4 regions of the Pseudomonas sp. H1_G08 genome follow, and region 2 is predicted to be linked to each of the others. Evidence: predicted binding sites of a transcription regulator. Region 2 holds the regulator's gene; each other region holds the start of a gene.
The links. Region 2 encodes sigma-54, which starts transcription at its own class of promoters, with help from an activator protein. Its sites were predicted from a motif close to ANTGGCATNNANNTTGCTNT; they were not measured.
Positions count from the first base shown of each region.

Region 1: the regulator sigma-54 is predicted to act here: its motif matches at 3,684-3,703, upstream of AB4N85_RS17475 (pilin).
Region 3: the regulator sigma-54 is predicted to act here: its motif matches at 5,758-5,777, upstream of flgB (flagellar basal body rod protein FlgB).
Region 4: the regulator sigma-54 is predicted to act here: its motif matches at 2,472-2,491, upstream of AB4N85_RS04150 (CmpA/NrtA family ABC transporter substrate-binding protein).

Region 1 is NZ_CP162822.1:3,855,067-3,862,419, reverse strand. It holds gene AB4N85_RS17490 (prepilin peptidase) at 1-601, opposite strand, end outside; gene AB4N85_RS17485 (type II secretion system F family protein) at 603-1,820, opposite strand; gene pilB (type IV-A pilus assembly ATPase PilB) at 1,823-3,523, opposite strand; gene AB4N85_RS17475 (pilin) at 3,750-4,166, shown strand; gene AB4N85_RS17470 (BON domain-containing protein) at 4,461-4,814, shown strand; gene AB4N85_RS17465 (DUF2845 domain-containing protein) at 5,050-5,349, opposite strand; gene AB4N85_RS17460 (DUF748 domain-containing protein) at 5,346-7,353, opposite strand, start outside.
Region 2 is NZ_CP162822.1:5,772,884-5,780,236, forward strand. It holds gene pmbA (metalloprotease PmbA) at 1-142, shown strand, start outside; partial or broken gene AB4N85_RS25985 (FagA protein) at 395-475, shown strand; gene AB4N85_RS25990 (hypothetical protein) at 613-1,053, shown strand; gene AB4N85_RS25995 (superoxide dismutase) at 1,055-1,666, shown strand; gene AB4N85_RS26000 (ZIP family metal transporter) at 1,696-2,589, shown strand; gene AB4N85_RS26005 (HPr family phosphocarrier protein) at 2,624-2,899, opposite strand; gene rapZ (RNase adapter RapZ) at 2,915-3,772, opposite strand; gene ptsN (PTS IIA-like nitrogen regulatory protein PtsN) at 3,775-4,239, opposite strand; gene hpf (ribosome hibernation-promoting factor, HPF/YfiA family) at 4,251-4,559, opposite strand; gene AB4N85_RS26025 (RNA polymerase factor sigma-54) at 4,633-6,123, opposite strand; gene lptB (LPS export ABC transporter ATP-binding protein) at 6,290-7,015, opposite strand; gene lptA (lipopolysaccharide transport periplasmic protein LptA) at 7,015-7,353, opposite strand, start outside.
Region 3 is NZ_CP162822.1:3,236,534-3,243,886, forward strand. It holds gene AB4N85_RS14680 (ribonucleoside-diphosphate reductase subunit alpha) at 1-1,712, shown strand, start outside; gene flgE (flagellar hook protein FlgE) at 2,750-4,084, opposite strand; gene flgD (flagellar hook assembly protein FlgD) at 4,116-4,844, opposite strand; gene flgC (flagellar basal body rod protein FlgC) at 4,860-5,303, opposite strand; gene flgB (flagellar basal body rod protein FlgB) at 5,307-5,717, opposite strand; gene cheR (protein-glutamate O-methyltransferase CheR) at 6,077-6,904, opposite strand; gene AB4N85_RS14710 (chemotaxis protein CheV) at 6,951-7,353, opposite strand, start outside.
Region 4 is NZ_CP162822.1:892,821-900,173, reverse strand. It holds gene rlmKL (bifunctional 23S rRNA (guanine(2069)-N(7))-methyltransferase RlmK/23S rRNA (guanine(2445)-N(2))-methyltransferase RlmL) at 1-320, opposite strand, end outside; gene rmf (ribosome modulation factor) at 851-1,066, shown strand; gene AB4N85_RS04155 (quinone-dependent dihydroorotate dehydrogenase) at 1,365-2,384, opposite strand; gene AB4N85_RS04150 (CmpA/NrtA family ABC transporter substrate-binding protein) at 2,603-3,814, shown strand; gene AB4N85_RS04145 (ANTAR domain-containing response regulator) at 3,830-4,405, shown strand; gene AB4N85_RS04140 (nitrate/nitrite transporter) at 4,968-6,179, shown strand; gene AB4N85_RS04135 (bifunctional protein-serine/threonine kinase/phosphatase) at 6,187-7,353, shown strand, end outside.

The DNA of each region.
Region 1 (7,353 bases), 1.9 Mb from region 2:
TGAACAGCCAGAACACCGACCACAGCGCCAGATAACCCGCGACCGCGCCCCACAACGCATCGGGCAACGCCACGAACACGCCGAAGCTGTTGACGATCAGCCCCAGCCACAGCAGCGGCAGCACTAGCACATCGGGCAGCAGCTGATGTTCGCAGTCGATCAGACTCATCGCCAGCAAGCCCCATGTCAGCAAGATCAGCAGACCTGCCGGCCAACCGAAGCCGAGATGCCAGGCAATGAACGCCGAGAGGACGCCGCAGGCCAGTTCGGTCAGCGGGTAACGTTTGCTGATCGGCGCCGAGCAGGCCGAGCAGCGACCGCGCAGCAGCAGATAACTGAGCAGCGGAATGTTTTCCCAAGGGCGGATCCGGTGTCCGCAATGCGGGCACGCGGAGTGCGGCAGCATCAGGTTGTAGGTCGGCACAGGCGTTTCAGTGGGCAGGCCGAGCACATCATGGGCCTGCTGGCGCCAGTCGCGCTCGAGCATCTTCGGCAGGCGCCAGACCACTACGTTGAGGAAGCTGCCGACCACCAGCCCGAGCAGCAGCGCGCTGACCACAAAGGCCAGCGGATACACGGCAAACAGTTCATCGATAGACATGTCAGATCGCTGAGCCGAGCTGGAAGATCGGCAGGTACATGGCCACCACCAGTCCACCGACGATGACCCCCAGCACCACCATGATGAACGGCTCCATCAGGCTGGTGAGGTTGTCGACCATGTTATCGACTTCCGCTTCATAAAAACCGGCGACCTTGTCGAGCATGTCATCCAGCGCGCCCGATTCCTCGCCGATGGCGGTCATCTGCACCGCCATGTTGGGAAACACACCGGTGCTGCGCATGGAGAAATTCAGTTGCATGCCGGTCGAGACGTCTTGCCGCACGCGCAGCACCGCGCGCTTGAACACCACATTGCCGGTGGCGCCGGCGACCGAATCCAGCGCTTCCACCAGCGGCACACCGGCTGCGAAAGTGGTCGACAGGGTGCGGGCAAAACGTGCGACGGCGGACTTGTACATCAAGGTGCCCACCAGTGGCAGCTTCAGCAGCCAGGCATCGCGCCGGTCGCGCAGGGCCTGCGAAGTCTTCAACGCGTGGCGAGTGCCGAAAAACGCTGCCACCAGCGCAAAAAGAATGGCCCACCACCACTGCTGCATGAATTCCGACAGGCTGATGATCATCAGGGTGAAGCCCGGCAGTTCTGCGCCGAACCCGGAAAACACCGACTGGAACTGCGGCACCACTTTGACCAGCAGAATGCCTGTTACCACTGCCGCCACCAGCACCACGGCGGTGGGGTAGGTCATGGCTTTCTTGATCTTGGCCTTGAGCGCTTCGCTTTTTTCCTTATAGGTCGCGACCCGTTCAAGCAAGGTGTCGAGGGCGCCAGACTGTTCGCCGGCGTCGACCAGATTGCAGTACAACTCGTCGAAGTATTGCGGTTTCTTGCGCAGGGCCGTAGCGAAGCTGTTACCGGCCGCGACCTCCTGTTTGACCTCGTCGACCAGTTTGCGCATGGCCGGGTTTTCGAAGCCTTCGCCGATGATGTCGAAGGACTGCAACAGCGGCACGCCGGCCTTCATCATGGTCGCCATCTGCCGGGTGAACAGGGCGATGTCTTGCGGTTTGATGCGTTTGCCGAAGCTCAGCAGGGACGCGGATTTCTTGCGCACCTTACCCGGGTTGATCCCCTGTTTGCGCAGCTGCGCCTTGATCAGTGCGGGGTTCTGTCCGCTCAACTCGCCGCTGACTTTACTGCCTTTGCGGTCGGTGCCTTCCCAGGCGTAAACGCTGACTTTTGCTGCCTTGACCGCCATGTTCAATCCTTGGTGACCCGGTTGATTTCCTCAAGGCTGGTGATGCCTTGCATGGCCTTGTGCAGCCCGGAGGTGCGCAGATCGGCGAAACCGTCGCGACGCATCTGGATGTCGATTTCCAGCGAATTGCCCTCGGCCATGATCAACCGTTGCAGGTCCGGTGTGTTCTTTACCACTTCATAAATCCCCACGCGTCCTTTGTAACCGCCGTTGCAGTGATCGCAACCGACCGGCTCGTAGATCGTGAAATGACCGATGCGTTCCTCAGGGAAGCCTTCCTTGAGCAAGGTTTCGTGGGGGATTTCCAGCGGCCGCTTGCAGTGCGCGCACAATTTGCGCGCCAGACGCTGGGCGATGATCAGGCTGACCGAGGTGGCGATGTTGAAACCGGGAATGCCCATGTTGTGCAGGCGCGTGAGGGTTTCCGCCGCGCTGTTGGTGTGCAGGGTCGACAGTACCAAGTGGCCGGTCTGCGCGGCCTTGATCGCGATCTCGGCGGTTTCCAGATCGCGGATCTCGCCGACCATGATCACGTCCGGGTCCTGACGCAGAAACGAGCGCAGCGCCTGGGCAAAGTCCAGCCCTTGGCGGGGATTGACGTTGACCTGGTTGATGCCTTCCATGTTGATTTCCACCGGGTCTTCGGCGGTGGAAATGTTGATGTCGACGGTGTTGAGGATATTCAGCCCGGTGTACAGCGACACGGTTTTACCGGAGCCGGTGGGGCCGGTGACCAGAATCATCCCTTGCGGCTGTTTCAGCGCGGCGAGGTACAAGGCTTTTTGTTCGGCTTCGTAACCCAGTGCATCGATGCCCATTTGTGCACTGGACGGGTCGAGAATCCGGATCACCACTTTTTCGCCCCACAGAGTCGGCAGGGTGTTGACGCGAAAATCGATGGATTTGCTTTTCGACAGGCGCATTTTGATGCGGCCGTCCTGAGGTTTGCGCCGTTCCGAGATATCCAGACTGGCCATTACCTTCAAGCGCGCGGCAATGCGCCCGGCCAACTGGATCGGCGGCTTGGCCACCTCGCGCAGCATGCCGTCGGTGCGCATGCGCACCCGATAGTTTTTTTCGTAGGGTTCGAAATGCAGGTCGGAAGAGCCGCTTTTGATCGCATCGAGCAGCATCTTGTGCACAAAACGTACGACCGGGGCGTCGTCGGCATCGAGGCCGCCGATCACGTCCTGTTTGTTGTCATCAATGGACTCGACGTCGAGGCCGTCGAGATCGACATCGGCCATTTCCTCCAGGCCCGAGGCATGGCTGTCGAAGAACTTGTCGATGGCGTCGCTGAGCTTGTCGTCCTCCACCAGAATCGCTTCGGTGCTCAGGCCGGTGCTGAACTGGATGTCGCTGATCGCCTGCTGATTGCTTGGGTCGGAAAGGCCCACGAACAGTTTGTTGCCGCGCCGCCAGAGGGGCAGGGCGCAGTGCTGGCGAACCAGTTTCTCACTGACCAGACCCTTGGGCTGAGTCTCTTTGTCGAGGCAATGCAGATCGAGCAGGGCCATGCCGAAATGTTCCGAGGCGATCTCGGCAATTTGCCGGCTGTTGACCAGTTTGTTGTGCACCAGGTAATTGACCAGAGACACGCGATTGCGCTGGGCCTGCGCCCAGGATTGCCGGGCGCTTGTTTCCGTGAGCAGTTCGGCCTGGACCAATTGCTTGGCCAGACCGCTCAGAGCGATGTCATTCATGGGGATTCCGCACGCTTGCCGTTCATGACTTATAGCCTAGTCAAGTGACAGCGCCAAACACGGCCGGTGCAGGTGACAAAAAGTGTCAGATAGTGCGGTTGCGGGTTGTAGGAAACGGCGCAGGCGATTGCGCGCGCCCAGCAGGCGGGGCCTGAAAGGCGTTGGCATGGGCTGTGCTGAGCCTTGTTCAGATCATGAGATTTCGACTCATGCATGGAGCGTGTCTATGAAAAAACAACAAGGTTTCACATTGATCGAGCTGCTGATCGTTGTGGCGATCATCGGCATTCTGGCGACTATCGCCCTGCCGCAGTATTCGAAGTATCAGGCGCGGTCGAAGGTGACCGCTGGGATTGCGGAAGCATCAGCTCTTAAGGTCAATTTTGAAGACGTGATCAATGCCGGATCGACTGACCCGAGCATTACCAACGTGAACGGCGGCACAGCGGCCACGCAGAATTGCACGTTGGCGGCATCCGGAAAAGTCGCCGATGGGACGGGTACTATTACTTGTACGCTTCTCAACGCTCCAGCGCCTGTTCTCGGCCAGACCGTAACGCTGACACGCAGTCCTACCACTGGCTGGACCTGTAAGTTCTCCGGCTCGAAAGAATATACAACTACGAGCTGCCCAGGCGTTTGACACGCACCTGCAACTTAAAAAGCTCCGCAATTGCGGAGCTTTTTATGGCGCAACGGTTTTTAAAAGCTCCAATAATTTCAGCAGCTTATGAACTTTCCAAAAAACCGCAACTTGCATGCGAAGATTGAGCGAGTCATGCATTTTGCATGAAAATGAAAATTGGCATTTTTCATAACTCATTGTTTTTAAAAGAATTTATATGGCAAAAAAAGTTGGCACAGCGTTCGCAATATCTCCGGTAACCCTGCTGACAAGCGTTACAGCAGACTTCCAGTAAAAACAGGAGTTACTCGTATGAAGAAGTTCGCTATCACTGCCGCTGCTACCGCTCTGACCCTGACCATGGCTGGTGGCGCTTTCGCCCAGTCCGCTCAGGCTACCCAGTCGCCAATGGTTCTGGCTGCCGGTGAAATGACCAAGGCTAAAGAAGAGACTTCCGATACCTGGATCACCACCAAGGTCAAAGCTGATCTAGTCACCGAAAAAGGCATTCCAGGCACTGATATCAAAGTCGAAACCAACAAGGGTGTAGTTTCCCTGTCGTCGACCACTGCGGTAACCGAGTCGCAGAAAGAAGTCGCCGTAGGCATCGCCAAGAAAATCAAAGGCGTTAAAGCGGTCTCCGCTGACGGCCTGAAAGCCGAGTAAGGCAAGACTTCTCGCCTGAACCGGGAGAAGACGCGACAGACGGGCCGAGCAATACGTCTGCCGCAACTTTAGAGTTCATGCGAACGGTCACACGGATGTGACCATTACAGGCCCCGGCACTTGTGTCGGGGCCTGTTCTATTTGGAGAATCAAAAGATCGCAGCCTTCGGCAGCTCCTACAGGGAAATGCATTCCAAATGTAGGAGCTGCCGAAGGCTGCGATCTTTTGCTCTTCTCAGTTACCGCGTTTGCTGTTGATCTGCCTCAAGCGATTACCTTCAAAGCGCAGGTACTGGTACATGCCGTTGTTCGGCCCGTAGGTCCATTCCTCGACCTGAAACTCTTCGCGCCGATTGGCACTGCGCTTGTAGCCGAGCACATCGCGACTGACCGGCTCACCACATTTTTGCAGCACTTCGCTGGCGCGGTCGCCGAGGCTGATCAATTGGCTGCCGCAGCGCAATGTATCCGAAGCCGACGCATGGCAGGCGGCGCAGGTCAGAGCGAGCGCCATCAACCAGTTACGCACGGTCATTCGGCATCCAGGTGCATTTGCGTGACCACGCGGCCATCGCTTTCGGCCTCGCCGAGGTTGGCGTCGATGAAGTACACGCGGTCATCCTCGAGCTTGCCCTTGTCGACCAGGTAATCCTTGATGGTGCTGGCGCGGTCCTGGCCCAACTGGCGCAACAGCACCTCGCTGCCACTCCAGAATGCGATCACGCCCTGGCGCATTTTCGCCGTGCGTTCTTCTTTGCCGAGGTCTTTCCATTCTGCCGGTGGCTGGGTTTTCAAGCGGGTGCGGTAGATGCCTTCGAGCAACGCGCCTTTCTCGCTTTCGGGCACTTGCAACAGCGAGGCCTGGGCCGGGACTTTGTCGCCACGGCGCTGGAGCATCTTGTAGTAGTTGTACTGATATTCGCGTTCCAGACGTTGCTCGGCCAGCAGTGGCCCATCGCTGCTCTTCGCGGCCGTGCCTTCGATTTCCAGGCGCAGCGCCGGACGTTCCTTGAGTGCCTGCGACAGTTTCACCAGCGCCGCTTCGGCGTCTTTGCTCAGATCGCTGGAGCCCGGCGCGAAGGACACCGTGCCGAGGTCTTCGGAGCCGCCGCCACTGACCAGCCCGCCGATCATTTTGAACGGTGCGGCGGCCGCTTTGACGATCAAATTGCGCAGGGTTTGCCAGACGATCGGCATCACGCTGAACTGTGGATTATTCAGGTCGCCGGTCACCGGCAATTCGATGGAGATCTTGCCGTCGACGTCCTTGAGCAGGGCGATCGCCAGTTTCAGCGGCAGACTCACTGCATCAGGGCTGTCGACCTTCTCGCCCAGTTGCAGCTGCTCGACGACGACTTTGTTCTCGGCTTTCAGCTGGCCTTTGGTGATCAGGTAGTGCAGATCAAGGTTGAGCCGGCCCTTGCGGATGCGGTAGCCGGCGAATTTGCCGGAGTAGGGCGTCAGGGTCGTCAGTTCGACGCGCTTGAAGCTGGTGGCGATGTCGAGGCTGGCCATCGGGTCGAACGGATTGACCGCACCCTTGATGGTCACCGGCGCATAACGGTCGACCTTGCCTTTGATATCGACGCTGGCCGGCTTCGCCTGACGACTGTCAATGGTGCCGATCTGACCGTTGAGCTGCTGCACGGCGGTGGCGAAATTCGGCGTCAGGCTGAAGTCGGCGAAGTTGGCCGAGCCGTCGTTGATCGCAATCGCGCCGATGTGAATACCCAGCGGTTTGTCCTTTCCTGCCGGTTTGGCTGCGGTGCTTTTTGCTCCGCTGTCGGCCGGTTGCGGGATCAGCAGGTCGTCGACGTTGGTGGTGCGATCGTCGTTGATCATGAAGCGTACATAGGGCTGCAACAGGTTGACCTTGTCGATCGACAGGCTGTCGCCGTGCTGATAGTTGATGCCGTCGACCACTACTTGCTGCCATTTGAGAAAATCGCGGGTCTTGAGCGTATCGAGGGTGTGCAGTTGATCGATCTGCGCGCGGCCGGTGACGCTGAGGGCCAGTGGTTCGGTGCTTTTCAGGTTGACCTTGAGGTCACTGCCGAGCATGCCGCTGCGCAGTTCCAGGCGAATGAACGGGTTGATATAGGACTGCGCGACACGCAGGTCGACGTCCTGGGTTTTCACGTTGAGCTGCGCGTTGACCGGGGCCAGATTGACCGTGCCGTCGGCGCTGATCTTGCCTTGCTTGCCCAGGCCGCTGTCGAGCTTGAGCTTGAAAGGCGAGCCGTTGAGGCTGTCGAAATCCTGCAGATCGACGTTCAGCGGGGTGATGTCCAGCGCTACTGCCGGTTGCGCCGAGCGGTCGGCGAGATGGACCGTGTAGTTGCGCAGTTGCACATCCTTGACCAGCACCTGCCATGGCTTGCTCGGCGCGCTTGGCTCAGGTTTCGGCGAGTCGGCGGCGGCCGGTGTATCCGCCGGTTCGGCAGCGGCTTTGGCAGCCGGTTTCGACGGTTGGCTGGCGAACAGCTTCTGCCAATCCAACTGGCCGTCGGCTTCCAGCGCCGCCCAGGTTTCCAGTTTG
Region 2 (7,353 bases):
CGCCGTGCAGGAAGTGACCATCGCCGGCAACATGCGTGACATGTTCAAGCAGATTGTCGCAGTGGGTAATGATCTGGAACTGCGCAGCAACATTCGCACCGGGTCTGTGTTGATCGAGCGGATGACTGTCGCCGGCAGCTAAGCCGCGAATCCGCCAACAAAAAAAGGCGCGCCATCCGTTGTGGATGGCGCGCCTTTTTTATTCGCTTCGCACAAATCCCCTGTGGGAGCGAGCCTGCTCGCGAAAGCGGTGGATCAGTTGCAAATGTGCTGGCTGACACGGCGCATTCGCGAGCAGGCTCGCTCCCACAAATGAACAGCGCAAACTCGAACGCTTGTTTTGGTTCTCATTATCATCTAATAATAAATCTCATTTCCGGACGAGTCACGGATCATGAGTTCTGCCTTGCACGAGCAGCCCTACCTCGAAAGCCGGCGCTGGATGAGTCGCCAGATCCGTTGCGCGCTAACGCCTGCAAGGAAGGCTGTGCGGTGATCGACGTCGCCCTGGAACACACCCGCCTGTCGCGCAGCCAGCTGAAAGAGTTGCTCAACCCCGAGAAACTCACCGCCGGCGGCGTGTAAACCCCGCAACCGCTTTGGAGGCTCATCATGGAGCACTGGAAACGCACGATCGAACGGGCCAATCGCTGCTTCATGCTGGGCGAACTGATCGACGCCCGCGAGGCTTACCTGCAAGCCCTGGCCCTGGCGCAAGTGTTGTTCGAACGCTGGGCGGATGCCGACGAAGCGGTGGCGGCCTGCGTCGTCTCACATCACAACCTGGCTGACCTGCATCTGCGCCTGAACCAACCGGAGGAGAGCGCCGAATATCTCTGTGCCATCCATCAACGTTTGTTGCAGACCATGCAGGACGAGCGCTTGCGTCCGGCCCTGCGTGAGGCGGCGCTGCGCCAGAGCAGCAAGACCTATGTCGAACTGTTGAACTTCATCAGCGAGCACGGCGAATACCCACGCACCCAGCGCCTGCTGCATCCGGACACCGGCAATGCCCGCCGCGCCTCAACTTCTCATCAGTATGGAGTCCATTGAAATGGCTTTTACCTTGCCTGCCTTGCCTTACGCCTACGATGCCCTCGAGCCGCACATCGATGCGCAGACCATGGAAATCCATTACACCAAGCATCACCAGACCTACATCAACAACCTCAACGCCGCCGTGGAAGGCACCGAGTTCGCCGAGTGGCCGGTAGAAAAACTCGTCGCCAGCGTGCAGCAACTGCCGGAAAAACTTCGCGCGGCGGTGATCAATCAGGGCGGCGGCCACGCCAACCATTCGCTGTTCTGGGAAGTGATGGTGCCCAACGGTGGCGGCAAGCCCAGCGGCGCGCTGGCCAAGGCCATCGACGAGCAACTGGGCGGACTCGACAGTTTCAAGGAAGCGTTCACCAAAGCCGCGCTGACCCGTTTTGGCAGCGGCTGGGCGTGGCTGAGCGTGACACCGGATAAAAAACTGGTCGTGGAAAGCAGCGGCAACCAGGACAGCCCGTTGATGAACGGCAACACCCCGATCCTTGGCCTCGATGTCTGGGAGCACGCTTACTACCTGCGTTACCAGAACCGTCGCCCGGAATACATCAACGCGTTCTACAACGTGATCAACTGGCCGGAAGTTGCTGCGCGCTATCAGGCCGCACTGGTTTAAGCCTTCAATAAAAACAATCAGGGCTGACTATGGGCACGGAAACACTGGCGATTGGCAGTGGGCGCATGTTTCGTTACGCGGTGGGTTCGCTGTTGCTGTTGGCGGGTATGACTTTACTGGTCGCCCACGCTTTGCAATGGCTGAATCTGGAACCGAGGCTGTTACGAGCCTTGCAGGGCGGTGCCATCTGCGCCTTGGGCACGGCGCTTGGCGCGGTGCCGGTGCTGGTGATACGGCGCATGCCGCAGGCACTCAGCGACACCTTGCTGGGATTTGGTGCCGGGGTGATGCTGGCGGCGACGGCGTTTTCGTTGATCGTGCCGGGCATAGCTGCGGCTGAGAGCCTTGGCCTGACGCCGTGGGCCGCCAGTGGCCTGATCTGCTTTGGCATCCTGCTCGGTGCGTTCGGTCTGTATCTGGTGGATCGGCGCATTTGCGGTGCCTCGCCGGAGATGCTCGTCGGCACGTTGGAGCATCCGGTGATTCCACCGCGAATCTGGCTGTTCGTGTTCGCCATCATCGCGCACAACATTCCGGAAGGCATGGCGGTTGGCGTATCTGCCGGAGGCGGGGTGGCGGACGCCGACAGTCTGGCGATGGGCATTGCGTTGCAGGATGTGCCGGAAGGACTGGTGATTGCTCTGGTGCTGGCCGGGGCGGGAATGTCGCGGGTCAGAGCGTTTCTGATCGGCGCGGCGTCGGGGCTGGTCGAACCGATATTTGCGCTGCTGTGTGCGTGGCTCGTGAGTCTGGCTCAGGTGCTGTTGCCGTTGGGGCTGGCACTGGCGGCGGGGGCGATGTTGCTGGTGGTGACCCACGAAGTGATCCCGGAATCGCGCCGTCATGGGCATGACAAGCTGGCCAGTCTGGGCCTTCTGATCGGGTTTTGTCTGATGATGGTGATGGATACGGCGTTGGGGTGAATGGAGGCGAGGAACAGTGTCCCCGCCTCGAGGATTATTCACCTTCGTCGAAATACCTTTCGATCAGATCGACCAATGCGTCCATGGCTTCCTGAGCCTGTTCGCCTTCGGTGCTCAAATGGATCTTGGTGCCTTTACCCGCCGCGAGCATCATCATTGCCATGATGCTCTTGCCGTCGACAGTCGTTTCAGGTGTGCGTCCCACTCGGATCGTGCAGTCTGGATACTGACCCGCCACGCCGACAAATTTGGCCGATGCCCGGGCATGCAGGCCCAGCTTATTGATGATTTCGATTTCACGAGCAGGCATCGCGGTGTGGATCCTTTAGGTGAGGTCGCGGTGGCGAACCTGGACGTTCTTCAGGGTTTTCTGCAGGGCCTGACCCAGTCGTTCGGTCAGGTAGACGGAGCGGTGATGCCCGCCGGTGCAGCCAATGGCAATGGTGACGTAGGCGCGGTTGCTGGCGGCGAAGCGTGGCAGCCACTTGTTCAGGTAGGCGTAGATGTCCTGATACATTTCTTCGACATCCGGCTGCTGCGCCAGGTACTCGGCCACAGGGGCATCGAGGCCGGATTGCGCGCGCAGCTCCGGTTTCCAGTACGGATTGGGCAGGCAGCGCACGTCGAACACGAGGTCGGCGTCGACCGGCATGCCGCGCTTGAAGCCGAACGACTCGACCAGAAACGCCGTACCGGGCTCCGGTTGATTCAACAGGCGCAACTTGATGGTGTCGCGCAGTTGATACAGATTCAGGCTGGTGGTGTTGATTTTCAGGTCGGCCAGATCGGCGATCGGACCAAGCAGGGCGGTTTCATCGTGAATCGCCTCGGCCAGTGAGCGATTTGCGTTGCTCAGCGGGTGACGACGACGGGTCTCGGAAAAACGCTTGAGCAGGGTTTCTTCATCGGCGTCCAGGTACAGCACATCGCACTTGATATGCTTGGCACGCACGTCTTCGAGCAACTCAGGGAAACGTGACAGATGGCTGGGCAGGTTGCGCGCATCGATCGACACGGCGACCAGCGGCTGCGCCAGTTCTGTGTGAATCAGCGCCCGCTCGGCCAGTTCCGGCAGCAAACCGGCCGGCAGATTGTCGATGCAGTAGTAGCCGTTGTCCTCAAGGACATTCAGGGCGGTACTTTTACCCGAGCCCGAACGGCCACTGACAATGATCAAACGCATGATTAGTGCCCGTTCTGCTCGTCCAGTACAACCTGGTACAAGGCTTCATTGCTCGGAGCGCTGCGTAGCTTGTCGCGCACTTCCTTGCGGTCGAGCATGCTGGCGATCTGGCGCAACAACTCCAGATGCGCGTCGGTTGCGGCTTCCGGGACCAGCAGTACGAACAACAGGTCCACCGGAGCGCCGTCGATGGCGTCGAAATCGATCGGGGCTTCGAGGTGCAGCAGGGCGCTCACTGGCCCCGCGCAGCCCTTGAGGCGGCAGTGGGGAATGGCGATGCCGTTGCCAAAACCGGTGGAGCCGAGTTTTTCACGGGCGATCAGCGCCTCGAAGACATCCTGCATCGCCAGATCCGGCACTTCGCGGTGGATCAGGTTGGCAATCTGTTCGAGGGCTTTTTTCTTGCTGCCGCCCGGCGCGTTCACTTGGGAACGGCCGGGGGTCAGGATGGTTTCAAGTCGGATCATGGATAGGGGTGTTAACGACCGGTCGCGCCCTGGAGGAGGCTCTGGGTCTTTTCCTTATGCTTTTTGAGTTGGCGATCCAGCTTGTCGGTAAGTGAGTCGATCGCAGCGTACATGTCGGTATCTTCTGCGTTTGCGACCACTTCACTGCCGGGAATATGCAAGGTGGCTTCGATCTTCTGTTTCAGCTTTTCGACGCACATCGTGACCTGCACGTTGGTGATCTTGTCGAAATGTCGCTCCAGTCGCTGGAGTTTTTCCTCGATGTAGGAACGCAGAGGTTGGGTCACTTCCAGTTGGTGTCCACTGATGTTGACTTGCATACAGCTTCTCCTTCGTTGCCAGTGCATAAAGCGGCAGGCCGAAAAGCCTGCCACTGGAACGCTGTAACGTGGCTTACATCAACCGCTTGCGTTCGCTCGAAGGCGCGATTCCGAGGGATTCGCGGTACTTGGCGACGGTGCGGCGAGCCACCTGAATGCCTTGTGCCTCCAGTAAACCAGCGATCTTGCTGTCACTCAACGGCTTTTTCTGATTTTCCGCAGCGACCAGTTTCTTGATGATCGCGCGGATCGCCGTGGACGAGCATTCGCCGCCTTCGGAGGTGCTGACGTGGCTGGAGAAAAAGTATTTCAGCTCATAAATACCGCGCGGGGTATGCATGAATTTTTGTGTGGTCACCCGGGAAATCGTCGATTCGTGCATGCCGACCGCTTCGGCGATGTCATGCAATACCAACGGCTTCATTGCTTCGTCGCCGTACTCGAGGAAGCCGCGCTGATGTTCGACGATCTGCGTGGCCACTTTCATCAGGGTTTCGTTGCGGCTCTGCAGGCTCTTGATGAACCAGCGGGCCTCCTGCAACTGGTTGCGCATGAAAGTGTTGTCGGCGCTGGTGTCGGCACGCTTCACAAAACCGGCGTACTGGGCGTTGACGCGCAGGCGAGGCACCGATTCCTGGTTCAGCTCGACCAGCCAGCGCTCGTTGTCCTTGCGCACGATCACGTCGGGAATGACGTATTCGGCTTCGGTCGACTCGATCTGTGAGCCGGGACGCGGATTGAGGCTCTGCACCAGTTCGATGACCTGACGCAGCTCGTCTTCCTTGAGCTTCATGCGCCGCATCAACTGGCTGTAATCGCGGCTGCCGAGCAGGTCGATGTAATCGGCGACCAGACGCTTGGCCTCGGTCAGCCACGGCGTCTTCGCGGGCAGCTGGCGCAATTGCAGCAGCAGGCATTCGCTGAGGTTGCGTGCGCCGATACCGGCGGGCTCGAATTGCTGGATGCGATGCAGGACGGCTTCGATTTCGTCGAGCTCGATGTCCAGTTCCGGGTCGAACGCTTCAAGAATTTCTTCGAGTGTTTCGTCCAGATAGCCCTGATTGTTGATGCAGTCGATCAGGGTCACGGCGATCAGGCGATCGGTGTCGGACATCGGCGCCAGGTTCAGTTGCCAGAGCAGATGACTCTGCAGGCTCTCGCCGGCCGACGTGCGGGTGGTGAAATCCCACTCATCGTCATCGCTGCTGGGCAGGCTGCTGGCGCTGGTCTGGTAAACGTCTTCCCAGGCAGTATCCACTGGCAGTTCGTTGGGGATGCGCTCGTTCCAATCGCCATCCTCGAGGTTATCCACCGTCGGGGCGGTTTCCTGGTAGGAGGGTTCCTGGATTTCGGCGGGCTTCTGTTCGGCGTTGTCGGCCAGCGGATCGGCATTGTCGAAGTCGTCGCCTTCTTCCTGGCGCTCGAGCATCGGATTGGATTCCAGAGCCTCCTGGATCTCCTGTTGCAGGTCCAGGGTCGACAATTGGAGCAGGCGGATGGCCTGTTGCAGCTGCGGTGTCATCGTCAGCTGCTGGCCCATTCTCAAGACTAGCGATGGTTTCATGGCAGGGGCTTAACACCTTATTCGCCGGCGCTTTGCGCCATCCACTACAGGGCGCCGAAGCGCCAAACTTAAGCAAATTATATGCCTGAAACTGAAGTGTTTGCCTAGAGCGCTGTAACAATTAAAGCGGATAAATGCGCCTTGAATCGATACAGCGCTGTCGCGCTTACAGGCGGAACTCGTGACCCAGATACACTTCCTTGACCAGATCGTTGGCCAGGATGGTCTCGGCATCGCCTTCAGCGATCAGTTGACCGTCGTTGACGATGTAAGCGGTTTCGCAGATATCCAGCGTCTCACGCACGTTGTGGTCGGTGATCAGCACGCCGATGCCCTTGGCCTTGAGGTGATGGATGATCTGCTTGATGTCGCCGACCGAGATCGGGTCGACACCGGCGAACGGTTCGTCGAGCAGGATGAACTTGGGTGCAGTGGCCAGGGCGCGAGCGATTTCCACCCGGCGACGCTCACCGCCGGACAGGCTCATGCCGAGGTTGTCGCGGATGTGGCTGATGTGGAATTCCTGCAGCAGGCTTTCCAGCTCCTTGCGACGACCGGCCTTGTCCAGCTCCGGGCGGGTCTCGAGGATCGCCATGATGTTGTCGGCGACCGACAGTTTACGGAAGATCGACGCTTCTTGCGGCAGATAGCCGATACCGGCCTTGGCGCGGCCGTGCATCGGCTGGTGGCTGACGTCCAGATCATCGATCAGCACACGGCCCTGATCTGCCTGCACCAGGCCAACGATCATGTAGAAGCACGTAGTCTTGCCGGCGCCGTTCGGGCCGAGCAAGCCGACGATCTGCCCGCTGTCGATCGACAGGCTGACGTCACGCACGACCTGGCGGCTTTTATAGGCCTTGGCCAGGTGCTGAGCTTTCAGAGTTGCCATTACTGGGATTTCTCTTCGGTTTTCTTCTTCGGCTGGATCACCATGTCGATGCGCGGACGCGATTCGGTGACCTTGCTGCCCGTGGCGCGACCGGCGCTGGCCAGCTTCTTCACGGTGTCGTAGACGATTTTTTCGCCCTGGGTGACGTTGTTATCCTTGTCGATAACCTTGGCCTTGTCGATCAGCACCACCCGGTTCTGCTGGGCGTGGTATTGAATCGTCACGCCGTAGCCCTTGACCGGGTTGGCGTCGCCCTGGGTCTGCAACTGCTCGAAGTAAGCCAGGTTGCCTACCGAGGTCACCACGTCGATGTCGCCATTGGGCGCGCGCGTCATGGT
Region 3 (7,353 bases), 2.5 Mb from region 2:
TGTCGAAATTTGCCGGCGGTCTGGGCAACGACTGGACGCCTGTTCGTGCGTTGGGTTCGTACATCAAGGGCACCAACGGCAAGTCGCAAGGCGTTGTGCCGTTCCTCAAAGTGGTGAACGACACCGCTGTGGCCGTGAACCAGGGTGGCAAGCGCAAAGGCGCGGTGTGTGCCTACCTGGAAACCTGGCACATGGACATCGAAGAGTTCATCGAGCTGCGCAAGAACACCGGTGACGATCGTCGTCGTACCCACGACATGAACACCGCCAACTGGATCCCTGACCTGTTCATGAAGCGCGTCTTCGATGACGGCAAGTGGACCCTGTTCTCGCCATCCGAAGTACCGGACCTGCACGACCTGACCGGTAAAGCCTTCGAAGAGCGCTACGAGTACTACGAAGCGCTGACCGAGTACCCGGGCAAGGTCAAGCTGTTCAAGACCATCCAGGCCAAAGACCTGTGGCGCAAGATGCTGTCCATGCTGTTCGAAACCGGCCACCCATGGCTGACTTTCAAGGACCCGTGCAACCTGCGCAGCCCGCAGCAGCACGTCGGCGTGGTCCACAGCTCGAACCTGTGCACCGAGATCACCTTGAACACCAACAAGGACGAGATCGCCGTTTGCAACCTGGGCTCGATCAACCTGCCGAACCACATCGTCGACGGCAAGCTCGATACCGCCAAGCTGCAACGCACCGTGAACACCGCCGTGCGCATGCTCGATAACGTGATCGACATCAACTACTACTCGGTGCCGCAAGCGAAGAACTCCAACTTCCGCCACCGCCCGGTCGGTCTGGGCATCATGGGCTTCCAGGACGCTCTGTACCTGCAGCACATCGCCTACGGCTCCGACGCTGCCGTCGAGTTTGCCGACAAGTCGATGGAAGCGGTCAGCTACTACGCGATCCAGGCTTCCTGCGACCTGGCCGACGAGCGCGGCGCCTACGAGACGTTCAACGGTTCGCTGTGGTCCAAGGGCATCCTGCCGCTGGATTCGCAACAGATCCTGATCGAACAGCGCGGCGAGAAGTACATCGATGTCGACCTGAAGGAAACCCTTGACTGGGCACCGGTTCGCGCCCGTGTACAGAAAGGCATTCGTAACTCGAACATCATGGCCATCGCACCGACCGCGACCATCGCCAACATCACTGGCGTCTCGCAGTCGATCGAACCGACCTACCAGAACCTGTACGTGAAATCGAACCTGTCGGGCGAATTCACCGTGATCAACCCGTACCTGGTTCGCGACCTGAAGGCTCGCGGTCTGTGGGATTCGGTGATGATCAACGACCTGAAGTACTACGACGGTTCGGTGCAGCAGATCGAGCGCATCCCGCAAGAACTCAAAGAGCTCTATGCGACCGCGTTCGAAGTGGACACCAAGTGGATCGTTGACGCCGCCAGCCGTCGTCAGAAGTGGATCGACCAGGCCCAGTCGCTGAACCTGTACATCGCCGGCGCATCGGGCAAGAAGCTCGACGTGACCTACCGCATGGCCTGGTACCGTGGTCTGAAAACCACTTACTACCTCCGTGCCCTGGCCGCGACCAGCACCGAGAAGTCGACCATCAACACCGGCAAGCTGAACGCTGTTTCCAGCGGCGGCAACCACGGCGACGATTCGGTTCTGGCCGCTCCGGCAGGTCCGGCGCCAGTGCCAAAGGCCTGCGCGATCGACGAGCCGGATTGCGAAGCTTGCCAATAAGCTGAGCTGAGATCAGGCGTTGCGAGACGCCTGGGATCTCGAGACAAAAGAAAACCCCCGACAGACTTCAGGTTTGTCGGGGGTTTTGTTTTTTGGCGGCCTTGGCGGCCTTGGCGGCCTCTGGGCCGACCGGGCTCTTGAGGTTTTGGGTGAATATCCGTTTTCTCGGTGCTGCGGCTGGCGGTTTCGCTCTTACAGCGAGTCACCTTTTTCAGACGCCAAAAAGGTAACCCAAAAGGCTTTGCCCCGGCGTACGGCCCGCTCGCTGGGGCTCGGGGTACCTTCGTTACGGGACCGATCCGGGCGCAGCGGCTCCGGTTGGCTTCGCTGCACCTACACTCGCTGTGTACGACTGCGTCGTACGGTCGCTGCGCTCCCACCCCCGGATCGATCCCGTAACGAAGCCTGCCGAAGGGGCAAAAGATCAAAAGCCGGATCAAAAGCCAGAGCAAAAGCAAAAGCAAAAGCAAAAGCAAAAGCCAGATCAAAAGATCGCAGCCTTCGGCAGCTCCTACAGTTGGATTGGGTACCACTTCAAGAACAGGTCGGCTGACAGGCCGCCTTCGCGAGCAAGCTCGCTCCCACAAAAAGGCAAAGCAGCGCAGCTGCCCGCGGCAAAGCCGCCCCACTCAACAATGAGCGCAAGCTCGAGTGCTCTTGATCTTGATCCACCGGCGACGTCGGAAGGCTGAGCGGAGGGATTGATCCGGGCGTGGGAGCGCAGCGACCGTCTGGCGCAGCCAGACACAGCGGAAGTAGGTGCAGCGAAGCAAACCGGAGCCGCTGCGCCCGGATCGATCCCGCAGCGAAGGAACCCGAGCCTGCGAGGGCCGAACGCAGGAGCTAGCGTTTTTTGCTTACTTTTTTTGGCGCTTGTAAAAAAGTAAGTCGCCGTAAGGGCGAAACCGTAATCAGCAACACCCGCAGCAACGGATATTCACCCAAAACCCCAAGAACCTGGTCGGCCCAAAGGCCGCCACGGCCAAAAAAAAGCCCCTCAAAACCGAGGGGCCCAAAAAACCAGTCAGAAACCCGAATCAGGTCATCTGAATAATGGTCTGCATAATCGTGCTCTGAGTCGAAATGGTCTTGGCGTTCGCCTGATAGTTGCTCTGACCCTTGATCAGATCAACCAGCTCATTGGTCAGGTTAACGTTCGACTCTTCCAGCGAGTTGGACACCACCTCACCCAACGTACCGGTCTTCGGCGCGTCGTAGCCCGGAATACCCGAAGCGAAAGTCTCTTTCCAGCTGGTGCCACCGACAGCCTGCAAGCCCTGTTCGTTGGTGAAGCTGGCCAGTGCAACCTGACCAATCGCCTTGCTCTGGTTGTTGCTGAAGTTGGCAAACAGCGTACCGGTGCCGTCGATGGTCAGGTTAGTGATCTGGCCAGTGGCGTAACCATCCTGAGTCGGGATCGTACGCGAAGTATCAGCGTTGTACTGAGTGGTGTTGGCCATCGAGATGGTCACGCCATTCGGATTCGCTGCCGCGCCGTTAGGCGTAAACACGCCATTGGTCACAGTGCCCGGCACCCAGCCAGTCATCTTCAGATCGCTGCTGATGATCGGGTTGGCTGGATCCGCCGGGTTAGGCGTGCTCACCTGAACCAGCTTGCCGGAGCTGTCGAACGACAATGTCGAGGCAACCGGCGCAGTGGTCACAGGGTTGCTGCCGGTAGCGTCCGGGTTACGGCCATCGACCAGGGTGTAAACCTTCCAGGTGTTCCCGCCAGTCTTGACCATGTACTGGTCCATGACGTGGGCGTTGCCCTGGGTGTCATAGATCGGCGTGCTGAACGACTTGGTGTACGTTTCCGGCTTCGACGGGTCGAACGTCACGGCGCTGGCGCCGGTATCGACGATCACTGGCGAAGACGAATTGAGGTTGATGCTCGAGGTCACCGCAGAAGACGACTTCGGCGCCAGGTTCGAGGTGTCGATCTTAAGGTCAGTCAACACGCCGTTGATGATCTTGCCGTTGGCATCCACACCGTAACCCTGCAGACGCGAGGTGTAGTCGGTGTTGGTGATGTAACCGGCGTTGTCGACCTTGAACGTACCGGCACGGGTGTACGAGATCGAGCCGTTGTTGCTCATGGTGAAGAAGCCGGAACCGTTGATGCCCATGTCCAGCACGTTGCCAGTGTTGTTGATGTCACCCTGGGTGAACTGCTGGGAAACGTTGGCCAGGCGCACGCCGTTGCCGATCACTTTGCTGCCGCTGCCCAGACGAGTCGACGAATAGACGTCTTCGAATTCTGCGCGCGAGGATTTGAAACCGGCGGTGGCGACGTTGGCGATGTTGTTGCCGGTGACGTCGAGTTGTTTGTTGGCGGCATAGAGACCGCTAAGGCCGATGTTAAAAGACATGTTCCACTCCTTCGTGCCGGGTTAGTCGGCTCTATATACCAATGGTTTGTACTTTGGACAGGGCAACGGTGCCCTTGCCGGCCAGGTTGAGCATCAGCTCGCCACCGGTCTGGCTGATCGTCACGCTGTTGACGGTCGCCGGCAGGTAGGTCGCCAGGTCGGTCGCGGTGCCGTTGATCGGTGCGTTGGCCTTGAACGTGTAAGTGCCGACCGGAACCACGGTGCCGGCGGTGTCCTTGCCGTCCCAAGTGAAGCTGGCATCGCCGGCAGCGCGGCTGCCCAGGTCGATGGTGCGCACGGTTTTGCCGTCCTTGTCGGTGATCGTCACGGTGCCGCCGGCAATCGACGAAGGCACGGTGACCGAACCGGTCAGGCCTTTGCTCGGGTCATCGAGCTGGGCGGTGTTGGTCTGCACGATCACGTTGCGACCGACCAGCGACGACGCTTGCAGCGCCTGCGACGAGTTGTAGTTGCCGGCAAGGCCACTGACAGTGGAGTTCAGCGTGGTGATGCCTTCAAGGCTGCTGAACTGCGCCAACTGCGCGACGAAGGCGCTGTTGTCCTGCGGGTCGAGCGGATTCTGGTTTTTCAGCTGGGTGACCAGCAATTGCAGGAAAGCATCCTTGCCCAGCGCCTGGCCGCCGGTGGCACTGTTGGTCGCCGAAGCGATGCCGCCCGACGTCGTGCTGCTGGCCTTCTTCGACGAGTTGGCCAGGATGTCGTTCATGCTCAGGCTGCTGGTGGTATCCGTAACGCTCATGGCAGTCGCCCCTTATTACTGACCGAGGGTCAGTACCTTCTGCATCATGGTTTTGGCGGTGTTCATCATTTCCGCGTTGGTCTGGAACGAGCGGCTCGCGGAAATCATGTCAGCCATTTCTTCCACCACGTTGACGTTCGGGTAGTAGACGTAGCCCTTGGCGTCGGCGGCCGGATGGTTCGGCTCGTAGCGCGCTTCGAGGTTGCTCTGGTCTTCGACGACGCCAAGCACCTGCACGCCCTGCCCGGCCGCGTCCTGGTTCTGGAACAGCGAATTGCTGCCGCCGGCCTGGCCGCCCTGGAACATGGTGGCGAACACCGGATGACGGGCGCGGTAGGTCTGGTCGATGCTCGACGAAACGGTTTCGGCGTTGGCGATGTTCGAAGCCACGGTGTTCAGACGCGTGGTCTGCGCGCTCATGCCGCTGCCGGCAATGTTGAAAACGCTGGACAGGGACATGGATTATTCTCCGCGCAGGGCTGACACCAGCCCTTTGAATTTGCTGTTGAGCAAGGTGAAGCTGGCCTGGAAGCCGACAGCGTTTTCCGCGTAGTTCGACTGTTCCAGTTGAGCGTCGACGGTGTTCTGGTCGATCGAAGGCTGCATCGGCGTGCGATACATCAGCGACTCGTCGCCGTTGCCCAGCCCTTCAGCCTCGATGTGCCGGCTGTTGGTCATGTTCAGGGCAAAGTGGCCGCCGGTCTTGGTCTTCTCGGTCTGTGCTTCGAGCACTTTGGAGAAATCCAGATCCCGCGCTTTGTAGTTCGGGGTGTCGGCGTTGGCGATGTTGTTGGCCAGCACTTCGGCACGCTGGGCGCGGAAGCCCAATGCCTTTTCGTGAATGCCCAGCGCTTTGTCGAAGCTGATGCTCATGTCGGGAACCTTCAGGTGACCGGTTTTTCGTACTTGAGCTTTAGCAAGCGCCGTGCCAAATGATCAAAGCCCCGTATTCCGGGGCTTTGTGCCGAACAGGCTAAGCGGCAATGCCAGAAAAGCGGCAACCGGTTACCGCCGGATGCCGCTTTTCTGCCGCTTGCCGTCGTTGCCAGGTCAGCGCAGATCCCTGTGGGAGCGAGCCTGCTCGCGAAGGCGGCGTGTCAGGCGCCAACTGTCTTATGGACAGACCGCTTTCGCGAGCAGGCTCGCTCCCACAGGGGATTCGTGGAAAATAATTCGGGCATAAAAAAAGGAGGCCTTTGCGGGCCTCCCGTTTTTGTATCAGCGCAAACCGCTTATTTCGCCTTGTAGATAATCCCCGGGCTGCACTGAACCATCTGGTAATGATCCGGCAATCCGTTCAGCGCTTCCGAAGCGCCAAGGAACAGATACCCGCCCGGCTTCAACGTGCTGTGAATGCGCAACAGGATGTCCTTCTTCACTTCGGCAGAGAAGTAGATCAGCACGTTGCGGCAGAACACGATGTCGAACTTGCCCAGCGCCGCGTAGCTGTCGAGCAGGTTGAACGAGCGGAATTCCACCCGGCTCTTGATCGGCGCCTTGACCACCCAGCGCCCCGGCCCTTTCGGGTCGAAGTAGCGTTGCAGGCGTTCCGGCGACAGACCGCGACCGATCGCCAGGCTGTCGTACTCGCCGGTCTTGCAGTTGTTGAGCATCAGGCCCGACAGATCGGTGGCAACGATCTGCACACCCATCTTCAACTGACCCAGGTTGCTGCGCTCGAACTCGTCGATCGACATCGACAGCGAGTACGGTTCCTGTCCCGACGAGCAGGCCGCCGACCAGATCCGCAGACGCTGGTTGGGGCTGGCCTTGATCGCTTCCGGCAGTACCTTGTTCTTCAAGACTTCAAACGGATAGGTGTCGCGAAACCACAGGGTTTCGTTGGTCGTCATGGCATCGACCACCTGCTCGCGCAAACCGCTGCGCGGCTGGGTCTGGATGCGCTGTACCAGCTCACCCAGGGACTTGATGCCTTGCTGCTCCATCAGTTTGTTGAGACGGCTCGAGACCAGATACTGCTTGTTTTCACCGAGCAGAATGCCACAGGCTTTTTCCAGGAAGACCCGGAACTGTTCGAAATCCAAATTACCCGTAGACAATGATGCCGCCTCTTAAATCGTGTTGACCGCCAGGGACAGAAGGTCCCTAGCTGATATCTGCTGCTTTGATCCGGTCGACTACCCGGGATGCGAGGTCATCAGGACGGAATTTGGCCAGAAAGTCATCAGCACCGACTTTCTTCACCATCGCCTGATTGAATACCCCCGACAACGAAGTATGCAGGATGATATGGAGCTTTTGCATGCGTGCGTCGCCGCGGATTTCCGCCGTCAGGGTGTACCCGTCCATCTCCGGCATCTCGATGTCGGAAATCATCATCAGGAACTCTTCTTCCGGCTTCTTGCCCTCGTCGACCAGCTTGCGCAGGTAATCCAGCGCCTGCTTGCCGTCGTTCAGCGCCACCACTTCGACACCGATGGTCTGCAGGCAACGCGTGACCTGCTTGCGCGCCACCGACGAGTCATCGACCGTCAGTACCCGCAGCGAC
Region 4 (7,353 bases), 1.0 Mb from region 2:
TTGTCGATGCCCGAGCCGTGGCCGCTGAATTCGACGGCCAGGGTGCCGTCGCTGAGCATGTGATCCTGCCAGTCGATGTCGAGCACGCCGTGGTAGAGGTCTTCGGCGTCCTTCATCGGGAAACGCTTGAGCACCAGCAACACACGGTTGGCCAAACGCGACCAGAGGCACAGGCGATAAGCAGTTTCCATGGTCGCCATGCCACGCACGGCGGAGGTGTGCTCGCGCGCTTCTTCAAGGCCAAGCCCGACGGCTTCCTCGATGAGCAGGCCTTCAAGGCCTTTGGGGCAAGTGAGGAAGAGTTCGAAACGATCGGACATGGTAATTCCAGAGCCTTTGGCTAGTGGGCCGGCAACGCATTGCCGACCCGGTTTTCAATCAGGCGCTTTTCTGAAAGAGCGCCCGCGTGGCACGAAGGTGTGCCGTTCCATCCCCGCTGCTCGGGTTAAAAGAGCTTAGATGCCGGGACAGATAAAAAAGTTGGTGAAACAAAAAGACTGAAAGCGACCCTTCGTCGAATATTACCCAAGCGCAAACGTGGGTCATTCTCACTAAAGGATTAACCCCCTGAGCCAGCGGGGCGCCGATCATACCGGGGTTTGCGCAATGAACGTTGAATAAATACGCGGTTATTTATCGCCATAGCATCCTTTACGTTACGTGCTTATGACAAAACGATCATTCCCTCGGTGTGACTCATTGGTTAGAACTGAACACAGGTTGACGTCGCAACGGCGTCAACACCTTGGCTCGCCACGCCGGCAGCGAGCCGCACGATGGCAGGTTTTTTCTGCCAGACCTCAATTGAGGTCAACGCGACACTACAGTCAACAAGTGAGGGAAACACCCTATGAGAAGACTTAAGCGTGATCCGTTGGAAAGAGCATTTTTGCGCGGATATCAATATGGCGTTGGTGGCAAATCCCGTGAGCTTTGCCCATTTACTCTACCGTCGGTACGTCAAGCCTGGATCAACGGCTGGCGAGAAGGACGCGGCGACAACTGGGACGGTATGACCGGCACTGCGGGAATCCACAGACTCAACGAACTTCACGCCGTCGGCTGACACAGGGCATTTATTCCGACACGACAATCTGAATTTGCATTGAATTAACCACGCACGTCCCTCCCGGACGGCGGGCTACGGCCCAGGGGCTCCTTCGAGGAGCCCTTTTTAATGCCTGCAAAAAGGGTTAACCGGGAGCCACGTGGCGAGGGGATTTATCCCCGCTCGGCTGCGCAGCAGTCGCGAAGTCGGAATTTCAATTTAACTGGCATATCAATGTGCAAGGTTTGGGGCTGCTGGGCAGCCCAGCGGGGATAAATCCCCTCGCCACAAAGGCTCCCCAAGGCCTCGGCAATCCTCAGCGCAACGCGGCGATGGCGTCTACCGATTCACGAATCAGCGCCGGGCCTTTGTAGATGAAGCCCGAATAGATCTGCACCAGGCTCGCGCCAGCAGTAATTTTCTCCGCCGCGTGTTTGCCCTCGGTAATCCCGCCCGCAGCAATGATCGGCAAACGCCCGGCCAATTCGCCCGCCAGCACCTTCACGGTATGGGTGCTCTTTTCACGCACCGGCGCACCCGACAGACCGCCCGCCTCGTCGCCATGCTCCATGCCTTCAACACCGACACGGCTCAAAGTCGTATTGGTGGCGATGACCGCGTCCATGCCGGTTTCGATCAACGCCTGGGCAACCTGCGCAGTTTCTTCGTCGGTCATGTCCGGCGCGATCTTGATCGCCAGCGGCACATGCTTGCCGTGACGCAGAGCCAGTTCGGCGCGGCGCGTGGCCAGGTCCGCGAGCAATTGTTTGAGCGAGTCGCCGAACTGCAGGCTGCGCAGGCCCGGGGTGTTTGGCGAGCTGACGTTGACGGTGACGTAGCTGGCGTGGGCGTAAACCTTGTCCAGGCAGATCAGGTAATCGTCGACCGCGCGCTCGACCGGGGTGTCGAAGTTCTTGCCGATGTTGATGCCCAGCACGCCCTGGTATTTCGCCGCAGCGACCCGCGCCAGCAAGTTATCCACGCCGAGGTTGTTGAAGCCCATGCGATTGATGATCGCCTCGGCTTCCGGCAGGCGGAAGATGCGTGGTTTCGGGTTGCCCGGCTGCGGACGCGGGGTCACGGTGCCGATCTCGACAAAACCGAAACCCAGTTGCGCAAAGCCGTCGATGGCCGCGCCGTTCTTGTCCAGACCTGCCGCCAGCCCTACCGGGTTCGGGAACTCCAGCCCCATGACGGTCACCGGCATTTTCGCCGGTGCCTTGCACAGCAAGCCGTTGAGGCCCAAACGTCCACCCGCGCCGATCAGATCCAGCGACAGATCGTGGGAGGTTTCCGGGGAAAGTTTGAACAACAGCTGACGGGCCAGGGTGTACATGGGCGGCAATGACTCGGGCGGCGAAAAGAGGCGGCGATTATAGCCGGGCATCGTCCCCCGGCGCGAGGCGCCTGCGCGAATCAGGCGACTGGCATATGCCTTGCACCACCCCGCTCATCAGTCTGCCGACCAATGACGGCGCGCAGGCCAGGACAATGGCGTCGTCCCCGGGTTTTGCCTGCGCAGAATCCGGGACGACGTTTTTTTTGAGGTAGCGTATGAACGAAACGTCCTTGGGGCCTTTGGCCTGGGTCAATGGCAGCGATGCGCCGGAGAAGAGCGCGATCAATCTCGGCTTCATGGCGCTGAGCGACTGCGCCTCGGTGGTGGTCGCCGCCACCCAGGGCTTCGCCCAGCCCTACGGCCTGACGCTGAACCTCAAACGTCAGGCCTCATGGGCCAACCTGCGCGACAAACTGGTCAGCGGCGAACTGGATGCCGCGCACAGCCTGTACGGACTGATTTACGCGGTGCACCTGGGCATCGGCGGCGTCGCCCCGACCGACATGGCAGTGCTGATGGGCCTGAACCAGAATGGCCAGAGCCTGAACCTGTCCCATGGTTTGCAACAGGCTGGCGTGAACAGTCCTGAAGCGCTCGATCAGCATGTGCACCAAAGCCGCGCAAAACTGACCTTCGCCCAGACCTTCCCCACCGGCACCCATGCGATGTGGCTTTATTACTGGCTGGCGAGCCAGGGCATTCATCCGTTGCAGGACGTCGACAGCGTGGTGGTGCCGCCGCCGCAAATGGTTGCGCACCTGCAAGCCGGGCGCATCGACGGCTTTTGCGTCGGCGAACCGTGGGCGGCCAGCGCCGTGCAGCAGAATCTCGGTTTCACCCTGGCGACCAGCCAGAGCATCTGGCCCGACCACCCGGAAAAAGTCCTCGGCTGCACCCGGGAATTTGTCGAGCAATACCCCAACACCGCGCGGGCGCTGGTCATGGCCATTCTTGAGGCCAGCCGCTTCATCGAAGAAAGCCCGGAAAACCGCCGCAGTACCGCGCAATTGCTCAGCGCCACCGAATACCTCGACACCCCCGCCGCCTGCATCGAGCCGCGTTTCATGGGCGACTACGCCGACGGCCTCGGCAATCGCTGGCAGGACCCGCATGCGCTGCGTTTTCACGGCGGTGGCGAGGTCAATCTGCCGTACCTCTCCGACGGCATGTGGTTCATGACCCAGTTTCGTCGCTGGGGTCTGTTGCGCGAGGATCCGGATTATCTGGCCGTAGCCCGCCAGGTTCAGCGTCTGGATCTGTATCGCGAGGCCGCCAGCGCTGTCGGTGTTGCGACTTCGTACGCAGACCTGCGCAGCAGCCAGTTGCTCGACGGCAAGGTCTGGGACGGCAGCGACCCGGCGGGTTATGCGCGCAGTTTCAAACTGCATGCCCTGAGCGACACCGCCCCCCTTCTCGCCCAGCGCTGACAGGAGACCGCGAACATGTTGCGCATTCTGCTGATCAACGACACCGCGAAAAAAGTCGGACGCCTGAAAGCGGCGCTGACCGAGGCCGGCTTCGAGGTAATCGACGAGTCCGGCCTGACCATCGACCTGCCGGCGCGCGTCGAAACGGTGCGCCCGGACGTGATCCTGATCGATACCGAGTCACCGAGCCGCGATGTCATGGAGCAAGTGGTGCTGGTCAGCCGCGACCAGCCCCGGCCGATCGTGATGTTTACCGACGAACATGACCCGGGGGTGATGCGTCAGGCGATCAAGTCCGGGGTCAGTGCCTACATCGTCGAAGGCATTCACGCACAACGGTTGCAGCCGATTCTCGACGTGGCGATGGCGCGCTTCGAGAGTGACCAGGCCTTGCGCGCGCAATTGCAGGCGCGCGATCAGCAACTGGCCGAGCGCAAGCGCATTGAACTGGCCAAGGGTTTGCTGATGAAGATGAAGGACTGCAACGAGGAAGAGGCCTATACGCTGATGCGCCGCCAGGCGATGAGCCGCCAGCAGAAGCTGATTCAGGTGGCGGAGCAGATCATTGCCATGAGCGAGTTGCTGGGCTGAAGTTTTCGCTGCAAATCAAGAGCCCCTCACCCTAGCCCTCTCCCGGAGGGAGAGGGGACCGACCGCGTTGTCTGGCGCTGTCCGCCGACCTGAACGACCGAGTCGATTATGGATTCACTCGAAATCGTTCAGATCGGCAAATGATTCGGCCATCCCCCGCTCGGTTCCCTCTCCCGGAGGGAGAGGGGACCGACCGCGTTGTCTTGCGCTGTCCGCCGACCTGAACGACCGAGTCGATTATGGATTCACTCGAAATCGTTCAGATCGGCAAATGATTCGGACATCCCCCGCTCGGTTCCCTCTCCCTCTGGGAGAGGGCTAGGGTGAGGGGCTTTTGCTTTTCAGCTGTTGGCACAAATCTCGCTAAGTAAACCGCACAGGTAACCAACGGCGGTTGCCCCACCTACGACAAAGACGTCGCTCACCCCGTTCGCCCCTCGGCGAATCAGGTAGCGGCGTTTTTGCGTTTTGGCCCCACAGAACGGGGCCGGTGGTGCGGCCGTGAGGCGCTCCACCTGCTGTGCATGACTCCTTTCGAGACTCTTTTCAGCCGAGGTGCGCGATGAATTCAAGCTTCTGGAAATCCGGCCATACCCCGACCCTGTTCGCGGCCTTTCTGTATTTCGACCTGAGCTTCATGGTCTGGTACCTGCTCGGCCCGCTGGCGGTGCAGATTGCCGCCGACCTGCACCTGACCACCCAGCAACGCGGCCTTGTCGTCGCCACGCCGATTCTGGCCGGCGCGGTGTTGCGCTTCGCCATGGGCATGCTCGCTGATCGCTTGTCGCCGAAGACCGCCGGGCTGATCGGCCAGGTCATCGTCATCTGCGCGCTGTTCGGCGCCTGGAAACTGGGCATCCACAGTTATGAACAGGCGCTGATCCTCGGCCTGTTCCTCGGCATGGCCGGCGCGTCGTTTGCCGTGGCCCTGCCGCTGGCCTCGCAATGGTATCCGCCAGAGCACCAAGGCAAAGCCATGGGCATCGCCGGTGCGGGCAACTCCGGCACCGTGTTCGCCGCGCTGCTGGCGCCAGTGATTGCCGCCGCGTTCGGCTGGAGCAATGTCTTCGGGTTTGCCCTGATCCCGCTGGTCCTGACTTTGGTGCTGTTCGCCCTGTTGGCAAAAAACGCTCCCCAGCGGCCAAAGCCGAAAGCCATGGCCGACTACTTCAAGGCCCTCGGTGATCGCGACAGCTGGTGGTTCATGTTTTTCTACAGCGTCACCTTCGGCGGCTTCATCGGCCTGGCGAGTGCCCTGCCCGGTTACTTCAACGATCAATACGGTCTGAGCCCGGTAACCGCCGGTTACTACACCGCTGCCTGCGTGTTCGGCGGCAGCCTGATGCGGCCATTGGGTGGCGCGCTGGCCGATCGCTTCGGCGGCATCCGCACCTTGCTGGCGATGTACACCGTCGCTGCCATCTGCATCGCAGCGGTGGGCTTCAATCTGCCAAGTTCCTACGCGGCGCTGGCGCTTTTCGTCTGCACCATGCTCGGCTTGGGCGCCGGCAACGGTGCGGTTTTCCAACTGGTACCGCAGCGTTTTCGTCTGGAGATCGGCGTGATGACCGGGCTGATCGGCATGGCCGGCGGAATTGGCGGCTTCGCCCTGGCGGCCGGCATGGGCGCGATCAAGCAAAGCACCGGCAGTTATCAATTGGCGCTGTGGTTGTTCGCCAGCCTCGGCGTGCTGGCATGGTTTGGCCTGCACGGCGTCAAGCGTCGCTGGAGAACCACCTGGGGTTCGGCGGCGGTGACAGCGGCGCGGGTCTGAGGCCCCAATGGCCCTGCAACTGAGCTTCGCCGAAGCCAGCGCCACCGGCCCGCGCGCGGAGAATCAGGACGCCCTGCGTTCAGTGACACCGGCGCCGGCACTGGCGGTGAGCAAGGGTTATCTTTTCGCCATCGCCGACGGCGTCAGCCAGTGCGCCGATGGCGGCCTCGCCGCGCGTTCGACCTTGCAGGCCCTGGCGCTGGACTACTACGCCACGCCGGAAACCTGGAGCGTGGCCCAGGCGCTGGATCGCCTGCTGCTCGCGCAAAATCGCTGGCTGCAGGCCAACGGCGGCGGGCAACCGCTGCTGACCACGGTCAGCGCGCTGGTGATGCGTGGTCGACGCTTCACCCTCGCCCATGTCGGCGATTGCCGGGTCTATCGCTGGCACGCCGAGCGCTTGCAGCGCATCAGCGAGGATCACGTCTGGGAGCAACCGGGCATGCAACACGTGCTCAAACGTGCGCTCGGGCTCGATCAGCATCTGGTCCTGGATTTCCTCGACGGCGAACTGCGTGAGGGCGAAAGCTTCGTGCTGCTCAGCGACGGCGTCTGGTCGACCTTGGGCGATACCGCGATCGCGGCGATTCTGCGCGATCAAGTGGATCTGCCCAGCGCGGCGCAAACCTTGGTCAACGCCGCGCATCTGGCCGGCAGTCAGGACAACGCCAGTGCCCTGCTGGTGCGCGTCGATGCGCTGGGCGAAGCGAGCATCGGCGATGCGCTGGTGCAATTGCAGCAATGGCCGCTGCCGCCGGCGCTGAAACCCGGGCAAGCGTTTGAAGGCTGGCAGGTGCAAGGCATCATCGGCCAGAGCCAGCAATCATTGCTGTATCGCGTGCTTGATGGTCAGGGCCAGTCTTGGCTGTTGAAGACCTTGCCGACGCGCCTGGCCGACGACCCGCAAGCCGGGCAGGCGCTGCTGTCCGAGGAATGGTTCCTAAAGCGCGTGGCCGGCCGGCATTTTCCGCAAATCCATGCCTGCACTCACCGTCAGCATTTGTATTACGTGATGCGCGAATACGCCGGGACGACGCTGGCCGACGTGTTTCAACACAGCGGCCCGTTGCCTTTGGCGCAGTGGCAGGACATCGCCGAGCGGCTGTTGCGCGCGGTCGGGCTGCTGCATCGGCGGCAGATTCTGCATCGCGACATCAAACCGGAAAACCTGCTG